Paraglaciecola psychrophila 170: one gene and its partner. The protein of the gene in region 2 interacts with the protein of the main gene of each other region in a pairwise test. Links are inferred from orthologs where the notes say so. Each region holds a gene or a part of one and is shown on either strand. Other genes may lie near its edges.

Evidence for each region.
Region 1: the proteins of dps (region 2) and clpS interact in binary tests that used the Escherichia coli proteins (3 or more experiments, as listed by UniProt). The link is inferred for Paraglaciecola psychrophila 170 from one-to-one orthologs.

What each region holds. Positions count from the first base shown.
Region 1 is NC_020514.1:1,916,670-1,921,825, reverse strand. What follows is about bases 588-3,390. They hold clpS (ATP-dependent Clp protease adapter ClpS), read right to left. Parts: upstream 2,248-3,390; coding sequence 1,927-2,247; downstream 588-1,926. Other genes in these bases: C427_RS08285 (NADP-dependent isocitrate dehydrogenase), read right to left, coding at 2,786-3,390; cspD (cold shock domain-containing protein CspD), read left to right, coding at 2,481-2,699. Also shown: more of C427_RS08285, read right to left, coding at 3,391-5,014. UniProt on the Escherichia coli protein: Involved in the modulation of the specificity of the ClpAP-mediated ATP-dependent protein degradation.
Region 2 is NC_020514.1:4,612,080-4,620,155, forward strand. What follows is about bases 2,100-5,077. They hold dps (DNA starvation/stationary phase protection protein Dps), read right to left. Parts: upstream 3,888-5,077; coding sequence 3,312-3,887; downstream 2,100-3,311. Other genes in these bases: C427_RS20200 (formate--tetrahydrofolate ligase), read left to right, coding at 2,100-2,675; C427_RS28600 (hypothetical protein), read right to left, coding at 4,036-4,182; C427_RS28605 (patatin), read right to left, coding at 4,475-4,882. Also shown: more of C427_RS20200, read left to right, coding at 1,008-2,099; C427_RS20215 (esterase/lipase family protein), read left to right, coding at 5,193-5,891; C427_RS20220 (hypothetical protein), read left to right, coding at 6,353-6,553; C427_RS20225 (hypothetical protein), read right to left, coding at 6,588-6,806; C427_RS20235 (beta-phosphoglucomutase family hydrolase), read right to left, coding at 7,379-7,969.

The DNA of each region.
Region 1 (5,156 bases), 2.7 Mb from region 2 along the record:
CCTGCTGTTTAAAACCAATAGAGGTACGAATGGTTTCTTGTACACCAGCGTTAGTTGTCATCACTAGCACCACGTTTCTGAAGTCTACTTTGCGGCCGTTATTATCGGTTAATGTACCATGGTCCATAACTTGTAATAAGATGTTGTAGATATCACTGTGGGCCTTCTCTACTTCATCCAGCAATATCACTGAATACGGGTTTTTAATGACCGCATCTGTTAATAGCCCGCCTTGATCGAAGCCTACATATCCTGGAGGTGCCCCAATCAGACGACTTACCGCGTGACGTTCCATGTATTCAGACATATCGAATCGCAATAACTCTACGCCCATGACTTTAGCTAGCTGAGCGGTGACTTCCGTTTTACCCACACCAGTAGGCCCAGCAAACAGGAAGTTGCCAATAGGTTTAGTTTCGTTACCTAAACCAGAGCGTGACAAGCGAATAGCATCGGTTAAGGTGTCTATGGCCTGATCCTGACCAAATACCACCAATTTCAAGTCACGGTCTAAATGTTTCAGTACTTGCTTATCAGAAGCCGATACAGACTTTTCTGGAATCCGCGCGATTTTAGAGATGATCAGCTCAATATCACTGACACCAATGGTTTTTTACGCTTAGATGGAGGCAACAAACGTTGACTAGCACCCGCTTCATCGATCACATCAATCGCTTTATCGGGCAGATGACGTTCATTAATATACTTAGCCGATAACTCAGCAGCAGCTCGAATAGCTTTATGCGTAAAACGCACGCTATGATGAGCTTCATAACGAGATTTTAATCCCATCAGAATTTTAGTGGTATCGCTAACAGTAGGCTCAATCACATCGACTTTTTGGAAACGACGAGCTAAGGCGCGATCTTTTTCAAAAATACCTTGATATTCTTGATAGGTCGTTGACCCCATGCAGCGTAATTCGCCACTACTTAGCTTGGGTTTAAGCAAATTCGAGGCATCCATCACACCACCCGAAGCTGCACCTGCACCAATAATGGTATGAATTTCATCAATAAATAAAATTGCGTCGGGTTGAGCTGCTAACTCTTTTAATATGCCTTTAAGACGTTTCTCAAAATCACCGCGATATTTAGTACCCGCTAATAGGGCTCCCATATCCAGTGAAAAAACGATTGCCTCAGAAATCACCTCTGGCACTTCCTTATTCACTATGCGGTAAGCCAAACCTTCGGCGATAGCGGTTTTGCCGACACCGGCTTCACCTACCAATAGAGGGTTATTTTTGCGACGACGACATAATATTTGAATACTGCGCTCTAATTCGCTGTCACGACCGATCAGCGGATCGATTTTGCCGTCTTTGGCGCTTTGATTAAGATTGGTGCAGTATTTATCCAGCATAGACTCGGCTTCTTCTTGCTCGCTGGTTTCTTCTTCACTTTCTCTGTGCGCCGGAGATTCATCATCAATTTTGGAAACGCCATGTGAAATATAATTCACTACGTCCAAACGTGTCACGTCAGATTTTTTTAATATATATACGGCTTGAGACTCTTGTTCACTGAATATTGCTACTAACACATTAGCGCCAGTAACTTCCTCTTTACCTGATGACTGAACGTGAAAAACCGCACGTTGCAACACACGTTGAAAGCCAAGTGTGGGCTGTGTTTCTCGCTCATTACCCTGCTCGTCTAGCAACAGAGGAGTGGTGTCTTTAACAAAATCGGTAAGTTCTTGTTTAATGGACTCAATATTGGCACCACAGGCCTTTAACGCATCTTTAGCTGCATTATTATCTAGTAAGGCAAGTAAGAGATGCTCAACCGTCATGAACTCATGACGATGCTCTCTGGCAAAAATGAACGCTTCATTTAGCGTCTGCTCTAAATCTTTATTTAACATAAGAATGCCCTCTGACTACTAACCTATTCGAAGATGATACGTTTCTCAATCCAAACATCACGCTTGCTCAATGGTACACATGAGTGGATGTTGGTGCTCTTTGGCATATCGACTAACTTGCATCACCTTAGTTTCTGCAATTTCTGCAGTATATGTGCCACAAACAGCCCTACCGTGGTAGTGAACTGTAAGCATTATTTGTTGTGCTTTCTCGCCATCCACATTGAAATATCGCATGAGCACGTCAATTACAAAGTCCATCGGTGTGTAATCATCGTTATTCAATAACACTTTGTACATGGGTGGCGGTGCGGCTTTTTTCTTTACCGCGTCAATGTCTTTAAGACGCTCAATATCGATGATGTTATCTTTACTCATAGTTCACTTATTTAGCCCAAATATATTAAGATAATTTCCTGTGGTTACATCTATCGTCTATTTTACAGCAGCCTTACAATTTTAACGAAATGTCAAATTCACCTTGACAATAATAGGTTAAAAAAACTACATTTTAAATCGACTGTTGTATTGAGTAGTCAACACGTCATTCCCTAATCTTTAGTGTGGGGGCAAAGTTGTATTAGTTCAAGGGATTAAAAGGAAGCAGAAGTATGGCAATCGGAAAAGTGAAATGGTTCAATAACGCTAAGGGTTTTGGCTTTATTGTGCCTGATGATGGCGGCGATGATATCTTCGCACATTACTCAACAATACAGATGGAGGGCTACCGCTCTCTCAAAGCAGGCCAAGAAGTTAAATATGAAGTCCAGCAAGGCCCCAAGGGGTTACATGCAGAGAATATTGATTTTAATGGAGAGCCTGAAAGATAAATTTTTATCTAAAATAAAAAAAGCAGACATCAACGTCTGCTTTTTTGTTTGTGCTGAAATAACCAGCCTTATACTGAAAGCATCTATTAACTAGCTGCTAAAATATCATTCAATACAGCACTTGGGCACATTGCTTGAGTCAATAAGGCATCATTTGGGTAATAGTAACCACCAATATCAACGGCCTTACCTTGAGTCGCATCAATTTCTGCCATAATTTTGCTTTCGTTGGCTGACAAAGATTCGAATAAAGGTTTAAATTTCGCAACCAACTCCAAGTCATCAGTCTGATTAACCAATGCTTCTGCCCAATACATAGCTAAATAAAAATGACTACCTCGGTTATCCAGTTGACCCGCTTTGCGAAGTGGTGATTTACCTTCGGTCAGCAGTTTTTCTGTCGCATCATCTAAGGCTATGGCCAAAACTTTTGCTTTGCTGTTATCAGTTTTGATAGCTAAATCCTCAAGCGATACCGCTAAGGCTAGAAACTCACCAAGTGAATCCCACCGCAAATGACCTTCTTCAACAAATTGCTGAACATGCTTGGGTGCAGAACCACCGGCTCCCGTTTCGAACAAACCACCACCCGCCATAAGAGGTACAATAGACAGCATTTTAGCGCTGGTACCCAACTCTAGAATAGGAAACAAATCAGTTAAGTAATCCCGTAGCACGTTGCCCGTTACCGAAATGGTATCTAGGCCACGTATCGTACGTTCCATTGTGAAACGCATGGCGCGAACAGGAGACATAATAGATATATCTAAGCCTTTGATATCGTGCTCTTTAAGATATTCAGTCACTTTTAGAATCATTTGTGCATCGTGAGCTCTTTCGTCATCTAACCAGAAAACGGTTGGCATACCCGATTGACGAGCACGATTAACAGCCAACTTAACCCAATCACGAATGGGTGCGTCTTTGGCCTGACACATTCTCCAGATATCACCTTCTTCAACAGTGTGCTCGATTAGAACAGTACCATCTTGGTCGACTATCTGAACTTTACCGTCACCGGTCATCTCAAATGTTTTATCGTGCGAGCCATACTCTTCGGCTTTTTGCGCCATTAAACCAACGTTCGGCACAGTCCCCATTGTAGTCGGATCAAATGCACCATGAGTTTTACAGAAGTTAATTGTTTCTTGATAAATTGTGGCATAAGTACTTTCAGGTATCACCGCTTTAGTATCGTGTAATTTCCCATCTGGCCCCCACATTTTACCCGAACTTCTGATCATCGCTGGCATAGATGCATCAACTATCACGTCACTAGGTACATGTAAATTCGAAATACCTTTATCTGAATTAACCATAGCAATAGGAGGACGATCAGCATAACAAGCATTAATATCATGCTCGATTTCAGATCTTTGCGACTGTGGCAAAGTGGATATTTTGTCGTACACGCTGCCTAAACCGTTGTTTGGGTTAACGCCTAATTCATCAAACAAAGTTTGGTATTTATCAAACAAATCTTTATAAAATACTTTTACACAGTGACCAAAAACGATTGGATGAGATACTTTCATCATGGTCGCTTTTACGTGCAACGAAAATAAAACCCCAGTTTGCCTAGCGTCTTCAATTTGTTCTTCAAAGAATTCACATAACGCTTTTTTGCTCATGAACATGCCGTCAATCACTTCACCCGCTAGTAACTCTACTTCAGGTTTAAGTACGGTGACATTCCCAGACTTATCAGTGAATTCGATATTGACATAGCCTGCTTTAGTCACAGTGACCGACTTTTCGCCAGAGTAAAAGTCACCTTTACGCATATGTGCTACGTGAGTTTGAGAAGCTTGACTCCAAACTCCCATTGAATGTGGGTTGCGCTTAGCATAATTTTTAACTGCAACAGGTGCACGACGATCGGAATTGCCTTCACGTAGAACTGGGTTTACAGCACTACCGAGTACTTTCTCGTAACGAGCTAAAATATCTTTTTCTGCATCTGTTTGCGGGTCTTCAGGAAACTCAGGTAAAGCAAAGCCGTTACCTTGTAATTCTTTAATGGCTACTCTCAGCTGAGGTATAGAGGCACTCACGTTAGGCAGTTTAATAATGTTAGTTGATGCTTCTTGAGTCAAAGCACCTAATTCAGCTAAAGCATCTGGCACTTGTTGGTCTGCTGAAAGAAGATCACCGAATACTGACAAGATACGTGCTGCTAATGAAATATCAGTTAATTCAACTTCAATCCCTGCACTTGAAGTAAAGTTGCGAATAATGGGAAGCAGTGAATAAGTAGCAAGTGCGGGCGCTTCGTCCGTTTTAGTGTAGATAATCTTTGACTTGGAAATCGTCATTATAAGCCTCATGTTAATGGCAAAGCACTTACAACCCATAATTGTCGAGTTTTAAAACTCGCAAGATCACAACTTTATGACTTATGGGTTGGTGTTTTGTACCGAAATTAAAAAATGTCTATTTTGATCTATTCTAAACAGA
Region 2 (8,076 bases):
AGTCGATGGTTGATTTAGGTTATCTTCGGTAACAGTGTCATCTATTGGTTATATGAAAAGTGTTAGAGAGTGTTGGTAATGACTATAAGAGTCGATAAGTGCCTTGATTAACCTTTAATAGGTTGGACTGAAACACGTATGCGTCATCTTTAATTTATGAATTTTAATCTCGAAAATGGTTCAATAACTGAGACTTATTAGCCATTACCTTGCATATAAAGACCACAATTCGAGCAACATTTTTTACACAGCCTGTTGATTCTGCCAACACTAGAAGCCCTCCAAAAAATCAACAAATCTGAAAATTTACTTACTTCTCTGATATGTCAATTACAGACCTTCACCTTAGAATTAATTCAGGGGAAAAGGACTAAATGGTGGGTTCTGGCATTTCCAATGTTGTCGGCTACCCATCCAGCTAACCGACTTTTACAATGAATGTTTGCGCAATTCTTGTAAAACTTAAACTAGCTGATGTATAAGTTTTAAGTTGACCCTGTCTCCAGTTTTGTTTGACAGCAGATAACTCAGTAAACTTGCAGTATAAGTCGTCGTTATTGACAGCACGCGATAGCTTGAAAGTGCTGAATGTCTGGTGCTCAGCCAATGCCGCCCTTAAACTGATTTTGACGACAGGTCGCTTACTGACACAACCTGTCTTAGGCTGCTGAACGGCAATAGGCATAGGTTAGGTTTTTTTAGCCAATTGGCGTTTAGTTGATATTAAAAAACCCGATTCATATTAATAGATCTTGATAAATATATGATCCTTATGACATCAACCTCAATATATTAGACCCTTATACAAGAAAAAATTATTTTCTTTATATTTGATATGTGCTCGTTTTTATTACCATTTATGTTTGGATTCATTTATTGCGGTGTCCTTTCATGTATTAAGTTAATACAAAATGAAACATAGCTCCTAACATCCAAAATCAGTTTTAAGATATCAAAAAAAACCTCATAACTCCCTATAATAAGAGCATTCGAGATGTACTATAAAAATGAAAACTGATATCGAAATTGCACGCGCAAGCCAAATAATGCCCATTATGGAAATTGGTGCGAAGCTCGGTATCGCTTACAAATATTTAATCCCCTATGGTCACAACAAAGCTAAAATAGATTGCGATTTTATTGCGACGTTAAAAGATAAACCTAACGGCAAATTAATATTGGTCACTGCGATTTCACCCACTCCGGCAGGTGAAGGTAAGACAACAACAACCGTTGGTTTAGGTGACGCCCTAAACAGTATTGGCAAACAGACAGCTATCTGCCTTCGCGAGCCAAGTCTTGGCCCCTGCTTCGGTTCAAAGGGTGGTGCCACAGGTGGTGGTTTTGCACAAGTTGTGCCCATGGAAGATATTAATTTACATTTTACTGGCGATTTTCATGCTATTGGCGCTGCGCATAATTTATTATCAGCCCTTATCGACAATCATATCAAGTGGGATAACGAGAGCAAGCTTGACCCGCAAAAGATCACCTGGCGGCGAGTGATGGATATGAATGATAGAACACTACGAGATATCGTTATTGGTCTTGGTGGTACTGGTAACGGCATTCCTCGACAAACTGGTTTTGATATTACTGTTTCCTCTGAAATTATGGCTATATTTTGTCTAGCGACAGATATCAATGACCTACAGCGCCGCATTGGCAATATTATTGTGGGCTACTCTGTAGATAAGAAATCGGTCTCTGCGCGCGATCTTATGGCCGATGGCGCAATGATGGTTTTACTTAAAGATGCATTCAGCCCTAACCTGGTTCAAACACTGGAACATAACCCCGCTTTTATCCACGGAGGACCTTTTGCCAATATTGCCCATGGTTGTAATTCTGTTGTCGCTACGCAGACTGCGTTGAAGGTTGCCGATTATGTTGTTACAGAAGCAGGCTTTGGTGCCGATTTGGGCGCAGAGAAGTTTTTTAATATCAAATGTCGTAAAGCTGGCTTAGAACCGGATGCGGTAGTTTTAGTAGCAACGGTACGCGCACTTAAAATGCATGGTGGAGTGTCTATAGACGCACTTAATGCAGAAAACACTATTGCCGTTAAAAAAGGTTTAGATAACCTTGGTCGTCATTTGCGTAACTTACAGCAGTTTGGTGTCCCTATTGTGGTTGGGATTAATCATTTTATCACTGACAGAGAAACCGAAATACGAGCAATCATTGAGTATTGCAATGATTTAGGTGTGGAAGTGTGTGTTTGTAAACATTGGGCCGAAGGCTCAAAAGGCGCCCAAGAACTAGCACATAAAGTTGTCGCGTTAGTGGAGTCTGGAACCGCAAAATTTTCAACCCTTTATCCTGACAACATGCCTTTACTCGACAAGATCCGTCATATTGCGCGCACACTTTATGGGGCTAGGGATATTTTTGCTAATGACGCTGTTCGCAATACACTTGCCAGCTGGGAGCAAGAGTACGGGCACTTTCCGGTATGTATAGCCAAAACACAATATAGTTTTTCGACTGAGCCTAATGTGTTAGGTGCGCCATCAAATCACATTATTTCAATCAGAGAGGTTAGGCTTGCAGCAGGTGCCGAATTTATTGTTGTAATTTGCGGATCAGTCATGACCATGCCAGGCCTACCAAGATTTCCCGCGGCAAATTACATCAACTTAAATGACGAAGGTTTGATTGAAGGACTATTTTAAATATTAATCTTAAAATAATCGAGAGCATCAATGACGTTGATTGACAAAAGCCTGTAATTGGAACAAAAATTGTAGGTTAACTTCATTTTTTGACAGTCAGATAACTCAGTAAACTTGCAGCATCAGTCGCTATAGCTTACAACGCGCGATGACTTTAAAGCCCTGACTGTCTATTGCTCGATCGAGGCCATTTGTAGCCTGAGTGTCAAAACCAGTCAGCGGGGCTTACCTCAATTTAACTAATCCATTTTACTAAATTGTCTTTCTCTTGAGGAACCATAACAAGCTGTTGTGGTTGAAGTCTAAATTACGTGGTAACAGTTGATTAATAGACGAAAAACAACCAACTTTCACTCCCTTAATAATATTAAGTAAGTGTCAATATGGAAAATATAAGGCACCGTGTAATTTGAATTTAGGGAAAATGACGTTTTATTTTACCTATACTCGAAGATGCAGACACAGACACTGACACTGAGAAAGAGCATGCCGATGACGACTCAGAAAAGAGCAAATCTTAGCAATTTAAGCTACGGATAAATTCGTGGTATTTTAAACCAGACTAAAATATATGCGGAGGAAGTTGATGACGCCAAATGCGCCATCGTATAAAAAAGGTAATTCGCTTAGCGGAGTTTAAGAACGTGCAGATTTCGCTGCAGCTAACTCGGTTTGGCTGTTGGCAGTGGGTAAATCACCATCAGAAGATTCAAGATGTGCACGGATGAACCATTGGAACTGCTCAAGATCAGTCAACTGACCGATTAGCATGTCTTCCGATACCGGATCAAGTTCTGCCATTTCACCAACTGCTTTGCGATGATCACTGTTTACACCGTTATATACCAAATCAAGGGCGCCCAAGTGCTCGATGGCCAATGCTTTACCTAGCGAATAGTCATGCCAAGTGCGACGGTCAGCAATAGATTGTGGGGTTCCTACCGGAGTGCCTCCCAGAGTAGCTATTCGCTCTGCGATGGTGTCGGTCATCTTGCGTACTGCTTCTACTTGGGGATCTAGCATTTCATGAACGCCGATGAAATTGGGGCCAACAACATTCCAATGAACGTGCTTTAGCGTAAGGGCTAAATCGACCAGCGCTACCATACGATTATCTAACGTAGATATTGTTCGATCAGTAGACGTTTCGTCCATGCCTGGCACTCTGAATTTCGTTGCTTTTTGCTGATTGCTTTTATTACTTATGGTCATTATTTCTCCTGTATGGTTCAAAATAACCGGAGAGGTATAACTTGCCAAAATCGGCAAATGCGCCTCTCCTTGACCTAATCACACTATCAAACTCGCAAGCTCTTTGTCAAATAAGAGAAACGTCTTGGTTATCTGCGTAAAACATTCATTAAGTCTGTAAAAAAGCATTAACCGCAGCGATACCGGCATGGTAATCATGTTCTAAACCCATGTCTGAACTACCTAAGCGTTTAATCAGAAGATGGTCTTTAGAAAAAATTGGAGTGAGTTCAACATCGTCAAGAGAGTCAGCGATAGAGGAAAGCTCTTTGCGATAAGCTTGCTCATGCTAGACCAAGTAATCGATGGTTTTTGGGCAATACCCAGACGAATAAATCCATGACTTTAGTTTTTTTAGCCAAACTGACCGGTCATGAAAATCAGCATTAACAGTGCAAATAATAACTATTTTTCGAGCACCGCGGCGATAGGCCTCACGCACGGGTGACAGCGCAGCAAGACCACCGTCAAGGTAGTAATCAGTTTGAGGCGCTTGTGCCTTATTAAATGAATGAGCAGTTAACTTAGGGGTGAATTTAACTCCTTTTCTACATAAAAAAGGTAATGCACTCAAACTTTAAGCAATATTCGCCAATGATTACTATTGCAGTTTGGGCGCAAAAATAACCTTGCCTATCACGTGAATCTGTCGTTATGAACAATAATTCTCGTTTCGCCAATAATTCCTTTGCCTCCGCAAAGTCTAAAGCAAATCTAGCCTGAATAGTTTTATCAAAGTACCAATCCAAATCCACAACATTGCCTCCAACTAATCCACGACCTAGCTTATAAAAACGTTTTTGACGAGATAAAAAGCTCATGATATTTTGCGAGCCTGATGGCGACCCTATAAATAAATCTAAAGGATAGAAATCATTCTCTAATAACGTATCTAAGACACCTGCAGTGAATATTCCTCGTTGACCACTACCCTCAGCAATCAGTGCTATTTTCACACTCAAATCAAATCGCCCTTCTATTGTTGACCTTACGCTTTGTAGTTCGTAAAAATACTTCCCCAACATAGAGTGATGGCACAACATACGTATTTTTTGCCCCCTTCGATTTCGTGGCCTACAGGGTCAGGTTCGTTGAAAACCAACGTAGCCGAATTTCCTACAATTCTACCCCCTTCCCTATTCCCTATTCCCTATTCCCTATTCCCTATTCCCCCAAAAATGAACTCTTCCTCTGTACTAAAGTGTTAGGTATTTATTAATAAAACCCCGCTAAGGTTGTTTCACCTCAACAAACAACAAGTTCATCATGAAAAAAATAATCATTGCTGCAGTTGTTTTATCTCTTGGTTTAATTTCGCCCTTTGTACTCGCCAATAGCTGCAAAGACCCAGTGGTACTAGTACATGGCAACGCCGCAACGCCGGCTAGCTGGGACAATACCTTCAACCTGCTGTTAAGTCAGGGTTACTCCAGTACAGATATTTACCGTCCCAATTGGGGGTCGAAAAACTGCGCCTCATGTAACAATCACAGTGGCAGCGAAGAAACGCTAGTCAGGCAGGCAATCAACGATGCTATCGCCAATTCCTGTAGCGGCCAAATCGATGTTATAGGACATTCTATGGGCGCAACCTTGGCAGCTCAGCAGATTAGCAAACTTGCTGCAGCATCATATGTCGATACCTTTGTGGGCATTGCAGGTGCGTTCAGGGGCCTGTATAGCTGCGGTATCTATCCATTTAATGTGTGGAGCTCAACCTGTGGTTATTATGGTTTATCCATCCAAAGTCCCTTTCTGGACAGCTTGTATGGTGAGCACTTGGGCGACAAGATTTACTCAATCAAGAGTAATATCGACCAAATCGTCTGTGCAACCGGTGTCTGCGTTGTTTATGGTGTGCATAGCAGCAGTATTTGGAATGAAGATGCTAGCTTCACCTACTCTCTTGGCCATTTTGGCTTACAAACCGACACAGCACAAAAACAGATCGATTTAATCCAATAAAACAACAAGGGGACACCAAAAATGGCATCCCCTTACATTTTTTTGAATTAGTTACATGGACACCCATCGTAACAACTTACCGGATATAATAAATACCCTGCAATTGCATATCCAACCTAAATATAGAATCCAATAATCCAGTATCAAACGACATATTGAGCAACTCTAGTTTCCAGTTGCTAACATTCCTTTTAAACAGCCATTATTTGAAAATAATTAACGGGCTAAAATATTGGATAATGCGAGATATTTTTAGCTTTAGGTTTATCCCTAGCCCAAGTGCCAGAAGTATTTCTTTGTTTCACTTCAAAAAGCTTAAATTAATACCGAAACAACTTTGCTTAGATTGCGGTAAATAGTAATGGGTCCTCTCAAAATAAAAAACTAAATTAATAAACCAACATGAGAAAACGGATGTTAACCAAGAATACTTAGCTCATTGCTATCGCCAACTGTTACAGGTGTTCAGCAACACTTACAAAGGGCATCAAGGCGACAAGTTAAAGTTTCTTACCGAAGGATTATTACAGGCTGGTAAATCACTTGGCTTTTTTAGCCGGTCCGATGCCGCAGAACTGATGAACATGGCGAACATTGAAGTGTTTGGCCAAATCATTGAAGAACACGAAAATCACAAAAAAAATAGTAAAAAAGACCCTTGATTGACGACGACAGCGATTTTTTCAACATTCCAGCTTACGAGCGACCTAAAGAGTCTGCCGTTAAAAATGTTGTCTTAGTATGACGGTTATCATCCTGACTCAAACCATCAAATACAACAAAACCCGCAACATACTGTGATTTTGGCAACCGATTGACCGCTTGGGATTCACTCGTATCTTCCATGATACTCGCCCTGCGGGCAGGCGGAGCCTGTGCAAATTGTTCCATACATTTTGTGTGAAATACATCCATGTATTTCATCGCTTCGCGACTATGCTTTAAAGCGCATGTCCACCAAAAGTTGCAGGAGCAACTTAGAACAGCTTTAGCTGGCCTGCGAAGCAGGTGAACCACATGGACGTGGTGAATAAATTTGTTCCTGACAAATTTGTCGAACCGTGTGGGCTCTCATCCCGACCAGCACCAACAAATACAAAAAAGCCCCGCTAAATCTAGCGGGGCTTTTTTGTATTTGGCGGAGGGGGTGGGATTCGAACCCACGTTAGGTTTAACCCTAAACACACTTTCCAGGCGTGCGCCTTAAGCCACTCAGCCACCTCTCCAAAACTTTTACAATCTTTGCCTGTTTATTTAAGTTGGGTTGATTCAACTTGGCGCTTGGCTTGCGCTTTAATTATTACCGTTTTGTAGTCTGCTGCAATTTCTTCGCAGAAGCTGCTGCTACAAAAGAGGCGCGTATGTTAGGGAAAACAGCTTGGCTGCGCAAGTAATAACTGCAGCCAAATTGATGATGTGATGATTTATTAGCCACATTAGGTCTAAATAGCATACAAAAAGCAGCTGGCTGACGATAATTAGCCTAGTTACTCTGGTATGACTATCTTGCCGTTGATGACCATAATACAGTCCATGCCTGCATTTTGGGCGGCTTGACGGCCTACTTCGGTATCTTCGAAGACCACGCACTCGTTTGGCTGTAAGCCCATGTTTTTGGCGACGGTTATGAACGTTTCGCCATGGGGTTTTCCATGAGTGACATCCGTTGCAGTCACAACGGTTTCAAGACGTTCTAGCAGGCCAGTATCGGTGAGCATGCTGATGGCGTTATTTCGCTCTGAGCCGGTACCTACCCCCATTTTAAGTATGCCTTGGTAACGTAGCATCACTTGGAATGTATCGTCGATAACGCTTGGGCTATCTTTAAGGTCGAGAAACGCTAGGCGTTTAGTTTCAGTGACCTGGTCTAAGTCATGGCTTAGACCATGTTTTTCATTCAGAAGTTTAACAATATCTCTGGTAGGCACGCCACCAAGGTTATGTATGTACTGTCCGTCAAAGGGATAAGCATATTTTTCACAGGTTCGTCGCCAAGCTAGGCCGTGTGCGCCCATTGAATCAATCAAGGTTCCGTCCATATCAAACACTATCCCTTTGTAGCGGCTTAAATCTGGCATTACACTCACTCCTAATAATTAAAATACTACAGTTGTATGAGGGCTATAAATGAAAAAGCCAGCTAAGCTGGCTTTTATCTTGTTAATTTATCTGGCTAAATAACCCA